Regions from separate parts of the Neobacillus sp. C211 genome, predicted to be linked through region 1. Evidence: predicted binding sites of a transcription regulator. Region 1 holds the regulator's gene; each other region holds the start of a gene.

Region 1 (7,010 bases):
TTTTTGCAGCTAGTACGGAACAAAATCCACGTCCATCTGAACTTGCCCTTCTTGGTAAGGATAAACCAGGGGAGGACATTCATTCTTTTGTTCCAAATTATATCCGTTTAGCTGAAGCTGAAGCGAAATGGTTAGAAGCGAAAGGAAAAATTTTAAATGGATAGGAATAGAGAGTTATGGTAGATTCTTTTGTTTTTCGCAATATGAGGGAAGAGGACATTGACCAAATTTTAGAAGTAGAACATGCATCATTTACAACCCCCTGGAGTCGTGAAGCATTTTATAATGAATTGCATAATAATCGATTTGCAGTTTATATCGTCCTAGAGGAAAGTAACAAAATCCTCGGGTACTGTGGGGCTTGGATCGTGATCGATGAGGCGCATGTAACGAATGTGGCCATTCTGCCTGAATATAGGGGCAGGAAACTTGGTGAAGCAATCATGCAAAAAATGATGACAGTGGCCAGAGAGATGGGAGCAAAGAGTATGACCCTTGAAGTGCGTGTTACCAATCATGTAGCACAATCTCTTTATCGAAAGCTTGGTTTTCAAAATGGCGGGATCCGCAAAAATTATTATTCAGATAATCAGGAAGATGGTTTAGTGATGTGGGTAAATTTATGAAAAAAGACCAATGGATTTTGGGTATTGAAACAAGCTGCGATGAGACGGCTGTCGCCATTATTAAAAATGGCAGAGAAATTGCAGCAAATGTAGTCGCATCGCAAATTGAAAGTCATAAACGCTTCGGTGGTGTGGTTCCGGAAATAGCCTCCCGCCACCATGTAGAGCAAATGACTATTGTCATTGAGGAAGCATTGAAGCAGGCAAATGTTACTTTTGCTGAGATTGATGCCATTGCTGTCACAGAAGGACCAGGATTAGTTGGTGCCCTTTTAATTGGGGTAAATGCCGCGAAAGCATTGGCATTTGCTCAAAACATACCACTAGTTCCAGTCCACCATATTGCTGGACATATTTATGCGAACAGGCTTGTCACTGAGTTAAAATTCCCGCTCCTTGCTCTGGTCGTTTCAGGCGGGCATACAGAGCTTGTTTATATGAAGGAACATGGACATTTTGAGGTCATCGGTGAAACAAGGGATGACGCTGCTGGTGAAGCCTACGACAAGGTTGCGCGAACGTTAAACATGCCGTACCCAGGCGGTCCACATATTGACCGTTTGGCGCAGGCTGGAAATCCGACAATTAATTTACCTCGGGCATGGTTAGAAGAAGGTTCCTATGATTTTAGCTTTAGCGGTTTAAAATCTGCTGTTATTAATACGGTTCATAATGCCGAGCAACGCGGTGAGATAATTGCTCCTGAAGACCTTGCTGCAAGCTTTCAAGCCAGCGTGATTGAAGTGTTAGTGAAGAAAACAGAAAAGGCCGTCGCTGAATATGGGGTAGGACAAGTATTGGTGGCTGGCGGAGTTGCCGCCAATAAAGGCCTTAGAAAGGCTTTGGAAAAGACCTTTTCAGAGAAACCTGGAATTGAATTAGTGATTCCGCCATTATCCCTATGTACTGATAATGCAGCGATGATTGCTGCTGCTGGAAGCGTGATGTTCGAAAAAGGAATTAGAGCAGACCTTTCCCTAAATGCCAACCCGGGACTGGATATCGAAATATACAATTAATAACTCTTCTGGATAAGAAGAGTTTTTTTGTTGATAAGATTTTATAAAAATGCAGATCAAAAACTGGTGAATGTGGATAAGTGGGGTGTTTTCTGTGTATAATGTGGATAAGTCAGGACTTTGTTGTGGATAATGTGGAAAAGTAAAAATAACATTGAAACTGTCCTGTTTGTAATGTGAATAAGAATGTGGAAAAGTGTATAACTTAATGAATTATTGCCATCATATCAAAATTTGTCGATAAATGTCATAATAAACAAAAAACCAGGCCAATGCCTGGTTTTTGCATAATTATTCAGCCAGCTCTGCCCATTCTTCCATTAAGTGCTCGAGTTCAGACTTTGCCTTTTCATTTTTTATGTTGATTTCCAACACTTTTTCATGATTTTGAAAAATGTCTGGTTCGCATAATTGCTGCTCGAATTCTTGAATTTGCTCTTCTAGCTCTTCAATTCTTTGTTCCATTTCTTCTAATTTCCTTTTGCGCTGACGCTCTTGTTTTTTACTTTCCTTATCCTGTTGATAAGAGTTTTTCTCAAAAGCATCTGTTTGTGCTGCTTTTTTAGCAGTTGCGGCTAGCGCTAGTGCTGCAAGTTCTTCCTGTTCTAGTTTCTTCTCTAAATAATAATCATAATCCCCGAGGTATTCTGTACTTCCATGACGACTAAGTTCTAAGACCTTTGTGGCAATCCGGTTAATAAAATACCTGTCGTGTGAGACAAACAATATCGTGCCCGGGTAATCGATTAATGCATTCTCTAGAACTTCCTTACTATCTAAGTCAAGGTGGTTGGTAGGCTCGTCCAAAATTAAGACATTTGCTTTCTCCAACATCAGTTTAGCTAAAGCTAGACGGGCTTTTTCACCCCCGCTTAAGGTGGAAACTATTTTTAAGACATCATCACCAGAAAATAAGAAATTACCGAGCACCGTACGTATTTCTTTTTCATTTTTTAGTGGATAGTCATCCCAGAGTTCATTTAAGACCCGCTTATTGGAGGTCAATTCAGCTTGCTCCTGGTCGTAATAACCAATTTGAAGGTTTGTCCCATAGAGTATGGTTCCCTCCAGAGCAGGCAACTTTTTGATAATTGTCTTTAAAAGTGTTGATTTGCCGATACCATTCGGTCCAACCAATGCGGTACTTTCACCTTTATAGGCCCGAAATGAAATGGACTCTGAAACCTTATCACCTTCGTACCCAACAGCGAGTGAATCCACTGTTAAAACGTCATTGCCGCTTTGTTTTTCAATTTCAAACGAGAAGGAAGCAGACTTTTCATCGCCTAATGGACGATCCATCATCTCCATCTTTTCTAGCTTTTTACGACGGCTTTGGGCACGTTTAGTCGTCGAAGCGCGCGCTAAATTCCGGTTGATAAAGTCTTGGAGATCAGCGACCTCTTGCTGTTGTTTTTCGAAAAGCTTTAAATCACGCTCATAATTTGCGGCCTTTTGATCAAGGTAAGAACTATAGTTGCCTGTAAACCTTTGGATTTGCTTACGGGATACTTCATAAACTTGAGTAACAACTTTATCTAAAAAATAGCGGTCATGGGAAACGATCAAAATCGCCCCATGATAACTTTGTAAATATTGCTCCAGCCAGGAAAGCGTATCAATATCAAGGTGGTTTGTGGGCTCATCCAATATTAAGATATCAGGCTTGGTTAACAAAAGTTTACCAAGGGCAAGACGGGTTTTCTGCCCGCCGCTTAAACTAGATATCATCAAGGATTTGTCATGGAAATTTAACCCATGAAGGACAGAGCGCATCTCTGCCTCATATTGATACCCTCCCTGTTCTTTAAATTTCACCTGAAGATGATCGTACTCTTTTAGGATTCTTTCGTACTTTCCACCGTCTTCAAAAACAAGAGGATCAGCCATTTGTTCTTCAAGGGTGCGGAGTTGTTTTTCCATTAATCGCAGCGGTTCAAAAACCGTCAGCATTTCATCCCATATGGATAATGATGATTCTAACCCGGTATTTTGAGCTAAATAGCCAATTGTCACTTCTTTCGGCTTGATAATTTCTCCGCCATCATGCGACAAGTGTCCGGCAATAATCTTCAATAATGTCGATTTTCCCGCCCCATTGCGTCCAACAAGAGCAACACGGTCCCGAGTTTGTAATTCGAGCTTAATATTCGATAAAATAAGGTCAGCACCATAATATTTTTGTAATTGATTAACCTGTAGCAAAATCATTCTCATTCACCTCTATTACATAGGATTAGTGTACCTTATTCCCGGTATGTCGGCAATAAACTGCTCGCCATATTAGCGGTGTAAGGGTCCTAAATCGTCAAAAAATGTAATATTTAGTTCAAAGTTTCACACACATATAAGGTAAAATAGTGTATGATTTGATGGGAGGATTTTTTATATGGCAGAATTTACGCATTTTAATGAAGAAGGCAGAGCAAAAATGGTCGACGTCAGTGATAAGCCGGAAACGGCACGTACGGCGCTTGCTCATTCCAGCATTACCGTTAGTAAAGAAATTTATGATAAAATAACTAATAATGAGATGAAGAAGGGCGATGTCTTAGCAGTGGCCCAGGTAGCAGCTGTCATGGCAGCAAAGAAGACATGGGATTTGATTCCAATGTGCCATCCGATTCCATTAACAGGTGTTAATATTTCTTTCTCTTGGGAACAGGATAAGGATGAGAATTATCAATTATATATTGCTGCAGCCGTTAAAACGAAGGGGAGCACAGGCGTAGAAATGGAAGCGTTAACAGCGGCTTCCGCGTGTGCCTTAACAGTTTATGATATGTGTAAAGCCGTTGATAAAGGTATGGTAATTGGACCGACGTATCTTGTCGAAAAAACGGGCGGTAAAAACGGTGATTTTAAAAGAGATGAAAGAGTTAAATAAATTTTTAACTAAACCATTCATGGGGTGTGGGAGATTATGAGTAATGAAACAACGAAAATACCACAGGCGACAGCAAAACGGCTGCCCCTCTATTACCGATTTCTAAAAAACCTGCAAAGCTCCGGCAAGCAAAGGGTCTCTTCAGCGGAATTGAGTGAAGCAGTAAAGGTAGACTCAGCAACGATTCGCCGCGACTTTTCCTATTTCGGTGCGTTAGGGAAAAAGGGCTATGGGTATAATGTTAATTACTTAATATCCTTCTTTCGTAAAACCTTAGATCAGGATGAATTAACTAAGGTTGCCTTAATAGGAGTCGGAAATCTTGGCACTGCCTTTTTAAACTATAACTTTTTAAAAAATAATAACACAAAAATAGAATGCGCCTTCGATGTGGATCCCGACAAAATGGGAACCATGATTCGCGAGGTACCCGTTCATCCTATGGATGATTTAGAGAAGGTTTTATCAGAAACTAATATTTCAGTGGCGATATTAACGGTTCCGGCTCCTGCCGCACAAATGATAACCGATCGACTGGTCAAAGCGAATGTAAAAGGAATCTTAAATTTCACTCCAGCAAGGTTAAATGTTCCACCATTAATAAGGGTCCATCATATTGACTTGGCAGTGGAGCTTCAATCGCTAGTCTACTTTTTAAAGCATTATCCAACGGTGGAAATAGATGAAGAATAATTAGTTAAAAAGGCTTTCCACAAAATTTGTGGAAGGCCTTTTGTATGATTAAATCCCTGCTTTTTTTAATTACATAATCTATAAAAATACTTTCTTATGCACTAAGATATAGGTAGATGAAATGCAAGCGGTTACTAACCGGGAAGTGGGGGAAATTCAATGTCAATTTTACGAGATGAAGCGTTAAAAATGCACAAGGAACACCAAGGCAAGGTTGGGATATATTCTAAGGTGGCAGTACATAATGCAAAAGATTTAAGCCTAGCCTATTCACCAGGTGTGGCAGAGCCATGTTTGGACATTTATGCAGACGAAAATAAAGTCTATGATTATACCTCGAAGGGCAATCTTGTCGCAGTTGTATCCAATGGGACAGCGGTTCTGGGGCTTGGAAACATTGGACCAAAAGCTGCGATGCCTGTGATGGAAGGAAAGGCCGTGTTATTCAAATCGTTCGCAGATGTTGACGCCTTTCCCATCTGCTTGGCCACCACTGACACAGACCAGATCGTAGAAACCGTCAAGCTGCTAGAACCAACATTTGGCGGAGTGAACTTGGAGGATATTGCTGCGCCGCAATGCTTTGAAATTGAAGACCGCCTCCGCAAAGCCTGCGAGATTCCTGTTTTTCATGATGACCAGCATGGAACCGCGATTGTAACAGCCGCTGGTCTAATCAACGCGTTAAAATTAGCGGATAAAAAAATTGAAGATATTCGTGTTGCGGTAAACGGAGCAGGTTCAGCTGGAGTAGCGATTGTTAAGCTCCTGCTGCATATGGGCGTGAAGGATGTTATTTTATGTGATACAAAAGGAATTATTTATGAAGGCCGTCCAGTCGGAATGAATCGATTCAAAGATAAAATGGCGCAAATGACAAATCGCGAGCAAAAACAAGGAACGTTAGGGGATGCGCTTATTGACGCCGATGTGTTTGTGGGGGTATCAGCAGCCGGGGCCGTTACAAAGGAAATGGTTAGCGCTATGCACCGTGACCCGATTATCTTTGCCATGGCCAACCCGGTACCGGAAATTATGCCCGATGCGGCCAAAGAAGCAGGGGCTCTTGTAGTGGGTACAGGACGTTCTGATTTTCCGAACCAGGTTAATAATGTGCTTGCTTTCCCAGGCATTTTCCGCGGTGCCTTAGATGTCCGTGCCAAGGAAATCAACGAGGAAATGAAGCTTGCTGCGGTCTATGCAATTGCTGGATTAATTTCAGAGGATGAGCTCCATGCCGATTATGTCATTCCAGATCCATTTGACCCTCGGGTCGCAGCACAGGTAGCAACCGCGGTTGCGTATACTGCAATGGAAACAGGGGTAGCCCAAAGATTTATCAATGTTGAGGAAATTAAGCAGCGCCTATCAGCATTAGCAGAAGCAAAACAACCAGTGCATGTTTAGGTCGAGTAAAATTTAGCTTTTAAGGGAGGACTATCTCAATCTAGTTGAGGTAGTCTTTCAAATTTTGGGAATTAGGGCATAATTCCGATATACCTTTTAAATTTTAAGTACAATAATGAATGATAGTTTTTTTCTTTTTTAAATCAGTCTATATGACCCCGTCCTTGGGTAAGTAATAAAACATTTCCTAGAAGGACATCTAGGGTTTTGCAATCGGAGGGGATGAAGTTGGCTATTGTGCTGACGATGTTTGTGCTTGGGATTTTATTAGGATTTGTCGGGGCGGGCGGCTCTGGCTTTATTATTGCCATCTTAACAGTTATTTTTGGAGTACCAATACATATGGCGTTAGGGACATCACTAGCAGCGATGGTGTTT
Region 2 (7,010 bases), on a different contig from region 1:
AGGCGTTCCATCATGGATTTCATATTATCAGAACCGAAGCGGCGCATCAGTTCATCTTCCATAGATAAGTAGAACTGTGTAATACCAGGGTCCCCTTGTCGTCCAGAACGTCCGCGAAGCTGGTTATCGATCCGTCGGCTTTCATGACGCTCGGTACCAATTACGGCAAGTCCGCCCAGTTCAATGACACCTTCACCCAGCTTAATATCGGTACCACGTCCGGCCATGTTCGTCGCAATCGTAACCGATCCTTGGTGACCTGCTTCTGCAATGATTTCTGCTTCACGTTCATGGTTTTTGGCATTCAAGACATTATGACGAATTCCCTTTTTCAATAAATACTTGGAAATGAGTTCAGACGTCTCAATCGCAACCGTACCAACTAGTACGGGCTGTCCTTTTTGATGTCTCTCAGCGATATCCTCGACAACGGCACGAAACTTGCCTTCCATTGATGAGTAGATTAAATCAGCACGGTCATCACGGACAATCGGGCGATTAGTAGGAATCACGATAACATTCATATTATAAATGTTACGGAATTCTTCCTCTTCCGTCTTCGCGGTTCCTGTCATACCGGCCAATTTTTCATACATCCGGAAGTAGTTTTGGAACGTAATCGTTGCCATCGTCATGCTTTCGTTTTGGACTTCGAGACCTTCTTTTGCCTCAATAGCCTGGTGTAAGCCTTCGCTATAACGGCGGCCCTTCATCAAACGACCGGTGAACTGGTCAACGATGACAATTTCGCCATCTTGCACGACATAGTCCACATCAAGGTGCATGCTTGCATTCGCTTTTAAAGCCTGGTTAATATGATGGTTTAAGGTAACGTGCGCCATGTCAAAAAGGTTTTCAATCCCAAAGGCTTTCTCAGCCTTACTAATTCCTTCTTCCGTCAGCATAACGCCCTTTGTCTTTTCATCATACGTATAATCTGTATCCCTTTTAAGCATACGGACAAAGGCATTGGCTTGAATATAAAGGGCAGCGGACTTTGCAGCTGAACCTGAAATAATTAATGGGGTACGGGCTTCGTCAATTAAGATCGAGTCAACTTCGTCAATCACTCCATAAAAAAGTGGGCGTTGTACTTTTTGTTCCTTATATAGGACCATGTTATCACGCAAATAATCGAAACCAAATTCATTATTTGTTCCATACGTAATATCTGCGGCATAGGCTGCCTGCTTATCATCCTTATCCATACTATTTAAATTTAAGCCTACCGTTAAGCCTAAAAATTGATACAATTCACCCATTTCATCGGCGTCACGGCTTGCTAAGTATTCGTTGACCGTAACAACATGAACACCTTTACCAGAAAGAGCATTCAAATAAACGGGCATGGTCGCGGTTAACGTTTTACCTTCACCAGTCTTCATCTCGGAAATGTTCCCTTCGTGGAGAGAAATACCCCCCATTAGCTGAACATGATACGGATATAAACCAAGTACACGGCGGGCGCCTTCACGGACAACGGCAAACGCTTCAACGAGCAAATCATCGAGTGTTTCCCCGTTTTGATAGCGGGCCTTGAACTCCTCTGTTTTTTCCCGCAGCTGGTCATCGGTCAGTCTTTCTGTTTCCGTCGCCAATGCATCAATTTTCGTTGCAAGCTTGTCTAACCGCTTCAGCTCACGCTTGTTCAGATCAAATACTTTATTTAAAATCCCCATCATCTGATGAACGCTCCTTTATTTCGAGACTAATACACTCTTTTTTAAAAAATCCTAGTCAAAAATATCGATAATTTCCCTTTTAATCTTACCACTTCCTCAATACAGTGACAACAATGTAGAGGGAAGCAAGATTCGTACAATCTACTATAATTAATCAACTAAAGTCAAACTTCTAACCTAGCCTTTTGTTATGTTCGATTTATCGTCAAATATGACAGACTTATGGCAACTGTTGAGAATGTATTGCAACCAGAAAATCAACGCTTCAATTCCTAAATATTTTTGTATAAATAACACTAATAATGCATAAAAAAACATAAATATACAGATTAAACAACATGCGTATAGTGTTAATCTAACCCTTTAATAACAATGTTTTTAAGTTATTTTCAGTGGAAATATCACCTCTTATTTCTTTGGGGAATTATTCACAAATTGTACATTGGAATATACTCTTACGATGTTAGATACTACCTTTAGAGAGGTTAATATGGAAAATATATAGAGAAAGAATCCAAAATGGGAAGGGTGAGTTAATTGGCCATTTGGGGGAAAAAAAATAAAGATAAAGATCCCGAAAGTAGAGAAGATAGAAAAAAAGCTGGCCTGATTCGCGGACTTTGGCAAAAGTTTCGAGGGATTGACTGGAAGAATCCAGTGAACAGGTGGAAATTACTGTTTGTTTCACTTGTCGGTTGTATCATTGTTTTTGGTGGCGGATACGGGGTCCTTACCATGACAAACTCGCCGACATTCTGTGCGAGCTGTCACGAAATGGCACCAGAATATTCAACGTTTACTGCCAGTGCCCATAATCAGATATCTTGTGTACAGTGTCATATCAAGCCAGGTTTTACCAACATGATTACCCACAAAATGAAATCGGTGAAAGAAGTTTACTACCATGTAACAGGAGTACCTGAACAAATTGTGCAAACGGAAGCTGTTTCAAATGAAAACTGCTTACAGTGTCACTCCAAAAATCGACTCGTCACAGCATCCGGTGACTTAAAGGTAAATCACAAAGGACATATCGAAAAAGATATTCCTTGTATCACCTGTCACGCCGGGGTTGTCCATGCAAAAATGGCATCTCGTGGTATCAACGTCGAAGAAGTTCGCGGTAAGTGGACAGCAGAGAGCGCTGAAAAATTGATGGAAAAGAAATATTTAAGACCTAACATGGGAACATGTATTGATTGCCACGATAAAGTAAACAACGGCGAAAAGCCATGGATAGAAGAAACTTATAGCTTACCGGAAAATCCAGAAGAGCTTGAGAAAAAACTGGAAGAAAATAAAAAAGAAGGCACAACGGAAGCAACAACTGAGGCAACAACTGAGGCAACACTCAAAGGCGAAACAACCGAAGCTGAGGAGTTAGCCGAGCATGATCAAAAAACACAAGATATCATCTTACAAGCCATTGGAAAACAACAAAAAGAAGTTAAAATTTCGATGGAATGTGAAACTTGCCATAAAAAAGTAAAAGTTCCTAAGAGTCATAAGGTTGAAGGCTGGAATGGTCAACACGGCGTCACGGCTGTCCAAGAGTTAGATAAATGTGTGAACTGTCACCAGGATTCTAAATGGATCAGAGAGATTCCAAAAGAAGACATTCTCTCTCTACTTAAAATGAAAGAAACAAAAACAAAATATACACCAAACATCACAATCGTTAAAGATCAATCTCGAATCAATAAATTCTGCAGCGCCTGTCACAGTAACCGTCCTTCTGGACACGTAGACAGCGATCAATGGCTAACGGCCCACGCGTCTAAAGCGAAAACAGCTGATCAAAAATCAGAATGCTTCGTTTGTCACGACCGTGAAAAGCCAAAACCAGGATCAAAAGAAGTAAAAGCACCAACAGATGTGTATTGCCAATACTGTCACAGAACTGGCTTTAAAACAGACAAGAAGAAATAATCGATTTTTGTTCAGGAGGGTCGCTTTATGGAAGAAGAACGAGAAACGCGGTCAGCCCCTCCCCGTTTTCGCTATAAATTAATCAAAATTGCGACTTTAACATTGTTGTTTCTAGCCATCTTCTTCGGTCTCAGCTTCGTGGGGCTAGAAACAGCATCTAGCTCCGAGTTTTGTGCATCCTGTCATGAGATGAAACCGGAGGTCTATACGTGGAAAGCCTCCACACACAGTGAAGTCGATTGTACCGACTGTCACACGGACCCTGTGTTTAAAACATTAGCGAAAGATAAAGCTCAAGGGGTAGTTGAAGCTTTAAAAAAACATTCAACGAGCACATCTGCTGCACCAATTCGGATGCCTGGTGAAATAAAAGATAGTGCATGTGAATCATGTCATGACGTTTTAAAACGAGAGGTAACTCCATCGGGGGATTTAATCATCCCACATGATAAGCATAAAACTGAAGGTGTTGAATGTATCCAGTGTCATAGTGGAGTTGCACATGGTAAAGTCGCTGATCGAAAAATGACTTACACAACTGACTACGAAAAGTGGGACAGTAAAGTCGGAACAGCGACCATGGCGGATCTCAAATTCACTCGGCCAGATATGGATACATGTATCGAGTGCCATAAAGCACGTAAGGTTACAACTAAATGTAGTGCCTGTCATACAACTGGAATGGTTCCGAAAAGCCACAAAAAAGAGGATTTTGCAACAAAGACCCATGGAAACCAAGCTGCTACAAATCTACAAAAATGCAATCAGTGTCACAAGGATATGTCAACGGAACCAGTTGAGGGTTATGATCAGGTTTCAACCTTAACTACTTATCTTAAAAAAGATTCCCAGCAAAAACAGGTGAAAAAGAATCATTATGATTATGCGAAAGACAATACTTTCTGTAAAGATTGTCATAGCAAACGGCCAGCTAGCCATAGCAGCCGGTGGATGACGAACCATGGTAATCAGGCATCAAAGGATAAACAGCAATGTTTAGCATGTCATAACTATCAAGCAGCTGGTGGGGTTAAAACCACAATGGTTGCCTGCTCATCCTGTCATCCTGCGATGCATAAAGGATTCGACAAAGAAAGACATCCAGTAACACTGTCTGAAAAGCAAAAAGTAACTGATTTTTGTTATACCTGTCACGTAAAAAGAACATGTTCAGCCTGCCATATAAAATAGGCAGACGACATTTGCTAGATTAGGAGGGTTCGTATGGAAGTTCAAGAACAAACGCTCAATCAAGAAGAGACACGATCAAAAAAAGAACCTGAAAAAAAGAAGAAAAAGACTAAAGGCACAAAAAATGAAAAATTCAAATGGTGGCAAACACTACTGATTTTGAGTCTGACTTTAGTTATCTCAGTTGGTGCCTGTTATTATGTCAGCCAAAAGTATTTTTGGTCGAAGTATGATAATGATCGTTTAGCCGAACAATTAGATAGCGCAAAGGCTGTTGCTGAAGCTAAGCCTAATGATCCAAAATCCCATGTCAATCTTGGGTACGCCTACTTCTTAAATGGTGATAATGAAGAAGCTATTAAACAATATAAAATGGCTCTTGATTTAGATAAAAATTATTTCGATGCTTACTTTAATCTTGGACTTGTTTATAACAAGCAAAATAGACTTAATGATTCAGTCAAAATGGCACAGAAGGCGACAGAAATATCACCTAAAGATTACAAAGGCTTTCTTTTGAAAGGAATGTCCTATAGAAAACTTAAAATGTATAAAGATGCTATTGAAGCACTTAACGATGCAAATAAATTAATGCCTGCAAATACGGATATTATCTATGAGGTTGGTAGAGTCGCAGAAGATCAAGGTGACAAAAAGAATGCTGAACAAATCTACAAGGACGCACTCAGCTACGACCCAATGTATAAACCGGCATTAGAAGGACTTGAAAGAGTCGCTAAAAAATAGCTAGAGGGGTTGAATACAATGAAGAAAAAGACTGTCTATAAGTGGATGAGCGTGATTGTAGTTTTATCAATTGCTGCATTCGTCGCTATCTACTTCTTGAACATGCAATCTGTTGTAAAAAAGGCACCTAATTTGGTTGACCCTGATGCTCCTCCTACCTTTAGCCAACTTATTTATGGAGACTTTGATAATTCATTGGATAAACCAATGGATATTGCGAAAATTGGTGAGTTCTTATATGTCTCTGATACTAATAACAAGCGTGTTCAAGTATTTGATTCATCTGGAACACCAATATTTAAGTTTGGTAAAGAGGGCGAAGGAAAAGGTCAATTTAAATTTCCTTATGGGATTGCAGGCGATAAAGAAGGAAATGTCTACGTTGCCGATTTATATAATGGGAAAATATCCATACATGATCAAAAAGGTAAATTTATTAAATACTTTGACGACAAAAAGAAATTAATAAAAACACCTGCTGGAATTCGTATCTTTGATGAAAAATTATACGTGACAGATGTTCAACAAAACAAAGTTTATGTCTTTAACCTTACTGGCGAAAAGGTACTAGAAATTAGCACTGGCGCTAATAAGGATGACAAATTTAAAGCACCGAATGCCATAGCTTTAGATAAAAAAACAGGTGAGCTCTTTGTCTCGGATTCTGGTAATCAGCGAATTTTAGCTTACGATCAAAAAGGTAAATATTTAAGAACTATTAATGGTTCCAAAGACGGTAAGGGTTCATCAGTGTTTGTAAACCCAAGAGGAATCGGTGTAGATTCACGCGGCATCCTATACGTAGTAAACAACCTATCTCACACGATCTATGGATTTAATGAAAAAGGTGAGCAAGTATTTACCTTCGGTTCAATGGGTGACCAAAACGAACAATTCTATCTTCCAAACGGATTATACGTTGATGACAACGACCGAGTTTACATCACCGACACCTTAAATCAACGGGTTGCACTTTACTATTAAAAAAACGACCGATAGATTTAAGGAGGTGATGCCTCAAATTAGGGTCAACGATGTAATTTCATAGATTTAGATTTAAAAACAGAGAGAAAAAAAGAGAGAATTATGGGAGGTTTTTGGAATGAGTAAGATGAAAATTAGCTCTTCATTCCTGCTAACATTAATGTTAGTAGCAATGTTTAGCATCGTGGCTTCTGCTACAGGGAGCGTTGGCTCAAATCCTGGTGACACTGGCGGAGTTAAAGCAGGGGTAGTTGGAACTGATAGTGCAAATGATAACAGCTACAATGGAACTGATAAAAGCAACGCCAACAAAACTGGAACTGGTATTGGTACTAATGATGATTCAACATTCAACCAAGTAATCAAATCTGATGACATGGTTAAGTCAGACGGATCACACGGAACACAACGTACACACGGTTCTTACATGAACAACACAAACTCTTGTGCGAGCTGTCACCAAACACACACAGGTGC
Region 3 (7,010 bases), on a different contig from region 1:
TCATTATCTTTTTGAATACCATAACTATTCGACATACGGATAAGAGTTGAGAAAAGGGCACCTCGTTTTCCATTTAAAACGAGGTCGCGAAATTTTGTTTGTGTTTTCCGGAAATGATCACTCATCCATTTCATAAATTCAAAAGCAAGCTTACTGTTTTGGAAAATTTGACTTTCGATTATATCCTTTTTTATTGCTACGATTTCTCCTTCTTCAAGAACCATTGCACTTAATAAATATCTGGGGTTATCAGTAAATAGGGTTAATTCCCCGCATATATCATTTTCTCCACAAATTCTTAATGAAAGTTCACGGCCATCTGAAGTAATTTTACTGATTTGAATTTTGCCGGAAATGATAATGTAAAGTTCTTCCGCAAGCATTCCTTCCTGAAATAAAAAGCTTCCTTTTTCACTTTTAAATTTCCGGTCTGCAAATTTAAGCAATTCTTTTATTTCAATTGAATGAGTTGGTTTCATAATTGCTGCCATCAGCTTCACCTCAATGTGTCATATTAACAACCATCTTTTTTCCATAGTGATCAATGTTTAGTTTGTTAGTACCATTTTATCTCATGAGGAACCAATAAGAAGAAGTAAACAATGACAATACAGTGAAAACTAATATGAAATTAATCATGTTTATTTATTTTCTATTTGAATTTTAGGTTAAATGAATAAAATCTGTAGAGGAAAATTTTTACCAAAACAGTTATTTATAGATTGTAAAACTTCTGCTAAGATAAGAATTGTATTTAAAAGTATTGTTATAGTGAATAAAGTAACAGTTTTTTTATCTAAATACTGGTACACTGGATATCATTAGGTTCCTTAAAATAATGGAGTTGATATGGAATGGAAAAAACCATTATTAAAGATAAATTAAATAGACCATTGCATGACTTAAGAATTTCTGTGATTGATCGATGTAATTTCCGTTGCCAATACTGTATGCCAGCAGATCAATTTGGTCCTGATTTTGAGTTTCTTCCTAAAAGTGCTTTGCTATCCTATGAAGAGATCGAACGACTAGCGAAAATATTTGTTAGTTTGGGTGTGGAAAAAATTCGCCTAACTGGAGGAGAACCTCTTCTTCGAAGAGATATGCCTATTCTTGTTAAGAAGCTGTCAGCTATTGAGGGCTTACTTGATATCGGATTAACGACGAATGGTGTGCTCCTGCCGAAATTTGCCCAAGATTTAAAGGAAGCAGGACTCAAAAGAGTAAATGTCAGCCTTGATACCTTGAACGATGAATTGTTTGGCCAAATTAACGGGCGTGGGGTTGGAACTGGGCCAGTTTTGGAAGGCATTGAAGCAGCGAAACAAGCAGGTCTTGGGGTCAAAATTAATATGGTTGTCAAAAAAGGTTTGAATGATACTGAAATTATTCCAATGGCAGAGTACTGCAAGGAGAACAGTCTGGAGCTTCGCTATATAGAATTCATGGATGTTGGCTCCACGAACGGCTGGAAAATGGATGATGTTATTACAAAAAAACAGATATATTATTTGTTAAAAGAACAATTTGATCTTGAACCCGTTGACCCAGCATATTACGGAGAAGTGGCAAAGGTGTACCGCTATAAAGATAAAGATGTGAATGTAGGATTTATCACATCTGTTTCGGAATCGTTTTGTTCAAGTTGCACTCGTTCTCGACTTTCAGCGAATGGTCAGATTTTTACTTGTTTATTTAATGGGAATGGGCATGATATCCGTAATTTTATGAGAAACGGTGCCTCTGACGCAGAAATCCGTGAGCGGGTGAGCGCCATTTGGAATGGACGAGATGACAGATATTCAGACGAACGAACAGCCGAAATGCACAAAAACCGTAAAAAAATAGAAATGTCCTATATTGGTGGTTAAACTCTCTTCCAGGAAGAGAGTTTTTTGTACAAAAAAACAGCCCGCTTTAAGAAAAGCGGACTGTTGATTTTATTAAAGATATCTAGGAAATAGGATGTTGTTTTCAAGATGCACATGCATAAAGGTTAATCCTTCTAATGCTTCCAAGCGTGCATATACTAAACGGTACGTACCGCATGCATCCAGAGGTAGAGTGTAGTCAGAAGTTACTGCACGGATCTCTCTTAAAATTTCACCGGCATGGTCATGTTCCTTTTCTAATTCAACAATCATTGCAATTGCTTCTTCACGATTCTTCACGGTTCCATCCGCAAGCTGCTTAATTAATGGAAATACAACAGCTTCCTCTTTCGCCATATGCTCCATCAATTCTTTTTTGAATTCATAGAAGAGTTCGTTAACCTTTAGTAACTCTGGATGGTTATCTCCATGGACACGTGAAACCTTCGTTACATAGGGACTTAGCATAGTTAGTTCCTCTTCAGATACACGATGGTAGTTGGAAATGACATGATCAATAATTGTAGTTGAATCAGAATTAGTCCAAACCTCAACATCTTTCTCGGTGTTTTCGTATTTTTCAAATACCTCTTTTAATTCATCTAACAAAGTTTCAAGGTTAAGCTTATTTTGAGCAACTGCTTCAGTTAACGGGATATTACCACCGCAGCAAAAATCGATTCGGTTCTTTTTGAAAACATCACTTGTTTTAGGTAATTCGTTAACAATATCTTTAACTAATGAATTGGCTGTAATTGTGAAACTCATCTTTAATTTCCTCCCAAAGTCCAAGATTAAATCTAACCTAATCATAATGCAAAATAGAAAAAAAATAGGTGACCAGAATCACACATTCCCTATGATTTTATATTTTTTGGCAAGATTCTTTTATTTTGTGACATTTGATATGTTAGTTAGTTTTTAATAAGCTTATAATGTTGATTAGTCGATAACTATTAGTACATATCACAATGAATAGATATTTGTTTAAGGCAGGAGCTGATTATTTTGTTCGAAAGAAGAAGACCGATACCAATTGGAGAAGCGGTCAAAAGCATAATGGAATATCAATTACTTGGTGTGACCGAACAAGTTTCGATAAATGAAAGCTTTGGCCGCTTTTTATCGGAGGATTTGATCGCAACTAGCGATGTGCCCCATTTTGACCGTGCACCGTATGATGGCTTTGCTGTCAGGTCAATCGATACACGTGAGGCTTCGCTATCCAATGTAGTTGAATTTGAAGTGGTCGATCACATCGGCGCGGGAATGGTTTCTACTAAAGTAATTGGGGAGAACCAAGCTGTTAGAATTATGACTGGCGCAATGATGCCAGTGGGAACTGATGCTGTCGTTATGTTTGAGGTGGCACAGGCCTACGAAAAGAATGGAATCCCATATATGTCCATTAAACGCAGCTTTAAAAAGGGTGATAATGTTTCGTTCAGTGGTGAAGATGCCAAGCAGGGTGAAGTTTTGGTAAAAAAAGGAACATTGATAAATCCTGGAATTCAAGCCATGCTTGCAACGTTTGGATATGAACGAGTGTCCGTTGCGAAAAAGCCACGTGTTGGTTTGTTTGCAACAGGGACAGAGCTTTTAGAAGTAAATGAAGCCTTGGTTCCAGGAAAAATTCGTAATAGTAATTCCCATATGATTGCAGCCCAAATTGAAAGAGCGGGAGGCATTGTTCACTATTTTGGAAAGCTTCCTGATGAATTTGACACTTGCTTTGAAGCAGTCCAAAAAGCAATAAATGAAGTAGACTTATTAATTACCACCGGCGGGGTGTCAGTTGGGGACTTTGATTATCTGCCTGCTATCTATGAAAAGCTTGGGGCAGAGGTTTTCTTTAATAAAGTTGCCATGCGCCCTGGAAGTGTGACGACGGTTGCACAGCACAATGGGAAGCTTCTCTTTGGACTTTCGGGTAATCCATCGGCTTGTTATGTAGGCTTTGAATTGTTTGCCCGTCCAATTATCCGTAGGTTGCTTTTTTCAGAAAAACCTCACCTTCGTAAAGAGCAAGCTCTTTTAGAAGTCGATTTTCCTAAAGCAAATCCATTTACAAGGTTTGTGCGAAGTACTACATTTATAGATGCGGGAAGACTAAAGGCAACACCGAGTGGACTTGACAAGTCTAACATTATTATGAGCCTTTCTGGAGCGAATTCGTTGATGATTCTTCCAGGCGGAACTAGAGGCTTTACAGCCGGAAGTGAAGTGGATGTCCTCCTGCTTGAAGACCAGGTTGGCAGTGTGTGGCCTTGGTAAAGCCTGTTATCTTTCAGGTGGTTGGTTATCAAAATAGTGGTAAAACAACCATAACAGCCAAAATGATCGAAGACTTAGTAAAAAAAGGACTTAAAACAGTTACGATTAAGCATCATGGTCATGGAGGAAGGCTCGCAGCGCTGCCGCAGAAAGATACAGAAAAACATCTAAATGCAGGTGCTCTTGCCTCGATTGTGGAAGGAGATGGAAGTTTAATGTTACAAGCTGACAATTTCTATCCATCACTAGAAGATCAGATTGAGTTAATGAAATTCTTTCATCCAGATGTAATATTAATCGAAGGCTATAAGTTTAAGTCCTTCCCGAAGTTACTCCTATTAAGAGATGAAAGTGACCTTTCTTTGTTAGATACCGTAAGTAATGTTTCTGCTATTGTGTATTGGAAGGAAGAAATGCAAGAGCAAATCACATCAAGAATCAATGTGCCCAGCTTTCATATCAACGATGAAGGTGCATTAATCTGGACTGCGCAAGTACTTCAGGAGCTTGTTCATAATATTGATCAAAAAAGTTAATAAAATTGTCAAATCTGTTACTTTTGTCACAGCTTGAAATATGGGTATACTCTACAATACAAATTAGGGGATATAATGTTTGTTAAAATAGAATTATGGGTCTTTAATGGAAATACAGCAATCACTCATCAGATAACCGACCTAGAGATGATTGAAGTTACCTAGTAGATGAGATAGATTTGCTGTACTTCCATTTTAACCTAAACAAATTTGTCACAAAAAGAAGGCGGAGTCCTTCTTTTTTACTGTAATTATGTGATGTGTTTCACTTATTTTTCCGCTTAGCTGGCTTATATTTAGGTTAGTCAAGGAAGAGGAGTGAAAATGATGAAGTTATTTTTACCGAAACAACATGGTGCATGGGCAATGCTAATCATCCCTTTTTGGCTTGGTGTCATTGAAGGAGGGTTTATGTGGAAGCATGTTCCATTTTTCTTTGGATGGCTCCTATTATACTTGGCGACCTATGCGATGCTTCTTTTATTTAAAAAGAAAAAACTTCAGTTGTATACTAAATGGACACTTGTATATATGATTCCATCCCTATTACTTTTACTTATTCCACTTTTGGAAAGACCAACTATTTTTTATTTTGGTCTTCTAATGATTCCGTTTTTTATAATAAATGCTTACTTTACTTCCAAAAATCAAGACCGTACTTTTATGAATGATCTCTCTGCTATTTTTGCCTTTTCAGTTGCTGGATTAGCAAGCAGTTATTTAGGACACGGTGTTATGAATATAGAGACGCTTGTTTTCACTTTTGTAACTTCGGTCCTGTTTTTTGTGGGCTGTACTTTTTATGTCAAAACAATGATTAGTGAGAAGAAGAATACCCAATTTAAATGGATTTCATGGATTTACCATTTTCTTTTAGTGGCAGTGTGGTTCGGAGTTGGCTTTTGGATCGTTTCAATAGCATTTATCCCAAGTCTTCTGAGAGCTATTATATTTTATGGGAAACCATTATCGCCTAAACAAATTGGCATTTACGAAATAATAAATTCAGCTATATTCTTTACGATTATGGCCATTCAAATAATCTTATTAAAATAAAAAAATCGGTCGATATGACCGATCAGATTGTCGAGAAAGGGTATTTTTCTCGGCATTTTTTTAATTCTCAGCATTTAATTATTCATTGTACCTGCGAATGGGCCTGTTGATTTCCGCTCTAGGCACTTCGCTTTCCACGGGCTCCCCAGCCCCGTCCTCCCGCAGGAGTCTGCGTGCCTTCCGCGGAAATCAACAGGGAGGTAATCAACCTAAAGAATTGCAACACACTTTTTCTAGCCTTGCTAATTGTGTTGCAATCTTTTTCATATTTTGGCAGGCTGCCGTAAGGAGAGCCTGTTCGCTTGCTTTCTTCAATCCCCGTAACCGGCAATAGCGAAGCCCGTGCAGCTCTTTTGAGTCTGCGAAGCTTCGCTCAATTTTTTCCTTTCTAAATTTATAAAGCATTGTTCCAGATTTAAATAAGCGATTTTCCCTTACCTTTTCCTTGTGCTCTTCCAAAACATGATGTGTCACTACTTTTACCTTATTTTTGGAGCGTGTATATTGGGAAAGAAGTGGGCAGTTTTCACATTTCTTCGAATCAGACTTATATTCTTTATAACCCTCACGGTTTGTTGTGCTGTAGGGTAATTCTTGATTATTAGGACAAACGTATAGATCTCGTTTATTAGCGTTAGCCTTTAAATGAGTAGAATCCGAAAATAAGACACGACCACCTACCATATTGTGATTCATTGCCTGGAGAACCATCTCATCAAATATTTCCTGAAAGATATCGGTACCTTTAAAACGATGTTGGCGATTCCAACTAATCGTTGAGTGGTGTGGAACAGGCTCCTTAAATTTCAGGCCTAAAAACCAGCGGTAGGCAACATTCATTTCAATTTCTCATTGTAATTGTCGCTCGGATCGGAAGGGCGTCCGTTATCATCACTATAATAAGGACGTACCTTTTCAAGAAGGAATGAAAGATCAATCTATTTATCGATTAAACGAAGAAGGTGATTGTCAGGAACCATTCATCAATAGAAACAATAATTTTTTATTGTTTGGTTGTGTTAAGAGCAGTGTATTATTGATTTTACAGCTCTGTTGATTTGCGCGGAAGGCACGCAGACTCCTGCGGGAGTACGGGGCAGGGGAGACCCCGCAGGCGCTTCAGCGCCGAGGAGGCTCCCCGGCACGCCCGCGGAAAGCGAAGTGCCTGGAGCGCAAATAAACAGACATGTTGCAAAGCCTATATATTAATAATATTATAATAAATTAACGCGGTGAATGGTTAAAGTTATTGTAGAAAATAAGAGGCTGTCGA

Evidence for each region. Region 1 encodes Rex, which represses fermentation and respiration genes when NADH is low (regulators of the CRP and FNR family bind a similar motif). Its sites were predicted from a motif close to TTGTGAAATATTTCACAA; they were not measured.
Region 2: ACSU6B_RS02085 (cytochrome c3 family protein) is a predicted target of Rex. The motif match lies at 2,099-2,116, and genes of this name have one in related genera.
Region 3: ACSU6B_RS01340 (YwiC-like family protein) is a predicted target of Rex. The motif match lies at 4,935-4,952, and genes of this name have one in related genera.

The regions. Positions count from the first base shown of each region.
Region 1 covers NZ_JBPXRO010000052.1:1,196-8,205, forward strand. The annotation lists gene tsaB (tRNA (adenosine(37)-N6)-threonylcarbamoyltransferase complex dimerization subunit type 1 TsaB) at 1-164, shown strand, start outside; gene rimI (ribosomal protein S18-alanine N-acetyltransferase) at 177-626, shown strand; gene tsaD (tRNA (adenosine(37)-N6)-threonylcarbamoyltransferase complex transferase subunit TsaD) at 623-1,645, shown strand; gene ACSU6B_RS27675 (ABC-F family ATP-binding cassette domain-containing protein) at 1,937-3,856, opposite strand; gene moaC (cyclic pyranopterin monophosphate synthase MoaC) at 4,035-4,532, shown strand; gene ACSU6B_RS27685 (redox-sensing transcriptional repressor Rex) at 4,569-5,225, shown strand; gene ACSU6B_RS27690 (NAD(P)-dependent malic enzyme) at 5,385-6,632, shown strand; gene ACSU6B_RS27695 (sulfite exporter TauE/SafE family protein) at 6,861-7,010, shown strand, end outside.
Region 2 covers NZ_JBPXRO010000002.1:61,477-68,486, forward strand. The annotation lists gene secA (preprotein translocase subunit SecA) at 1-1,682, opposite strand, end outside; gene ACSU6B_RS02085 (cytochrome c3 family protein) at 2,220-3,611, shown strand; gene ACSU6B_RS02090 (cytochrome c3 family protein) at 3,639-4,802, shown strand; gene ACSU6B_RS02095 (tetratricopeptide repeat protein) at 4,836-5,549, shown strand; gene ACSU6B_RS02100 (6-bladed beta-propeller) at 5,568-6,533, shown strand; gene ACSU6B_RS02105 (cytochrome c3 family protein) at 6,652-7,010, shown strand, end outside.
Region 3 covers NZ_CM122574.1:256,605-263,614, reverse strand. The annotation lists gene ACSU6B_RS01365 (Crp/Fnr family transcriptional regulator) at 1-491, opposite strand, end outside; gene moaA (GTP 3',8-cyclase MoaA) at 855-1,871, shown strand; gene ric (iron-sulfur cluster repair di-iron protein) at 1,944-2,639, opposite strand; gene ACSU6B_RS01350 (molybdopterin molybdotransferase MoeA) at 2,880-4,145, shown strand; gene mobB (molybdopterin-guanine dinucleotide biosynthesis protein B) at 4,133-4,681, shown strand; gene ACSU6B_RS01340 (YwiC-like family protein) at 5,006-5,737, shown strand; partial or broken gene ACSU6B_RS01335 (transposase) at 5,942-6,717, opposite strand.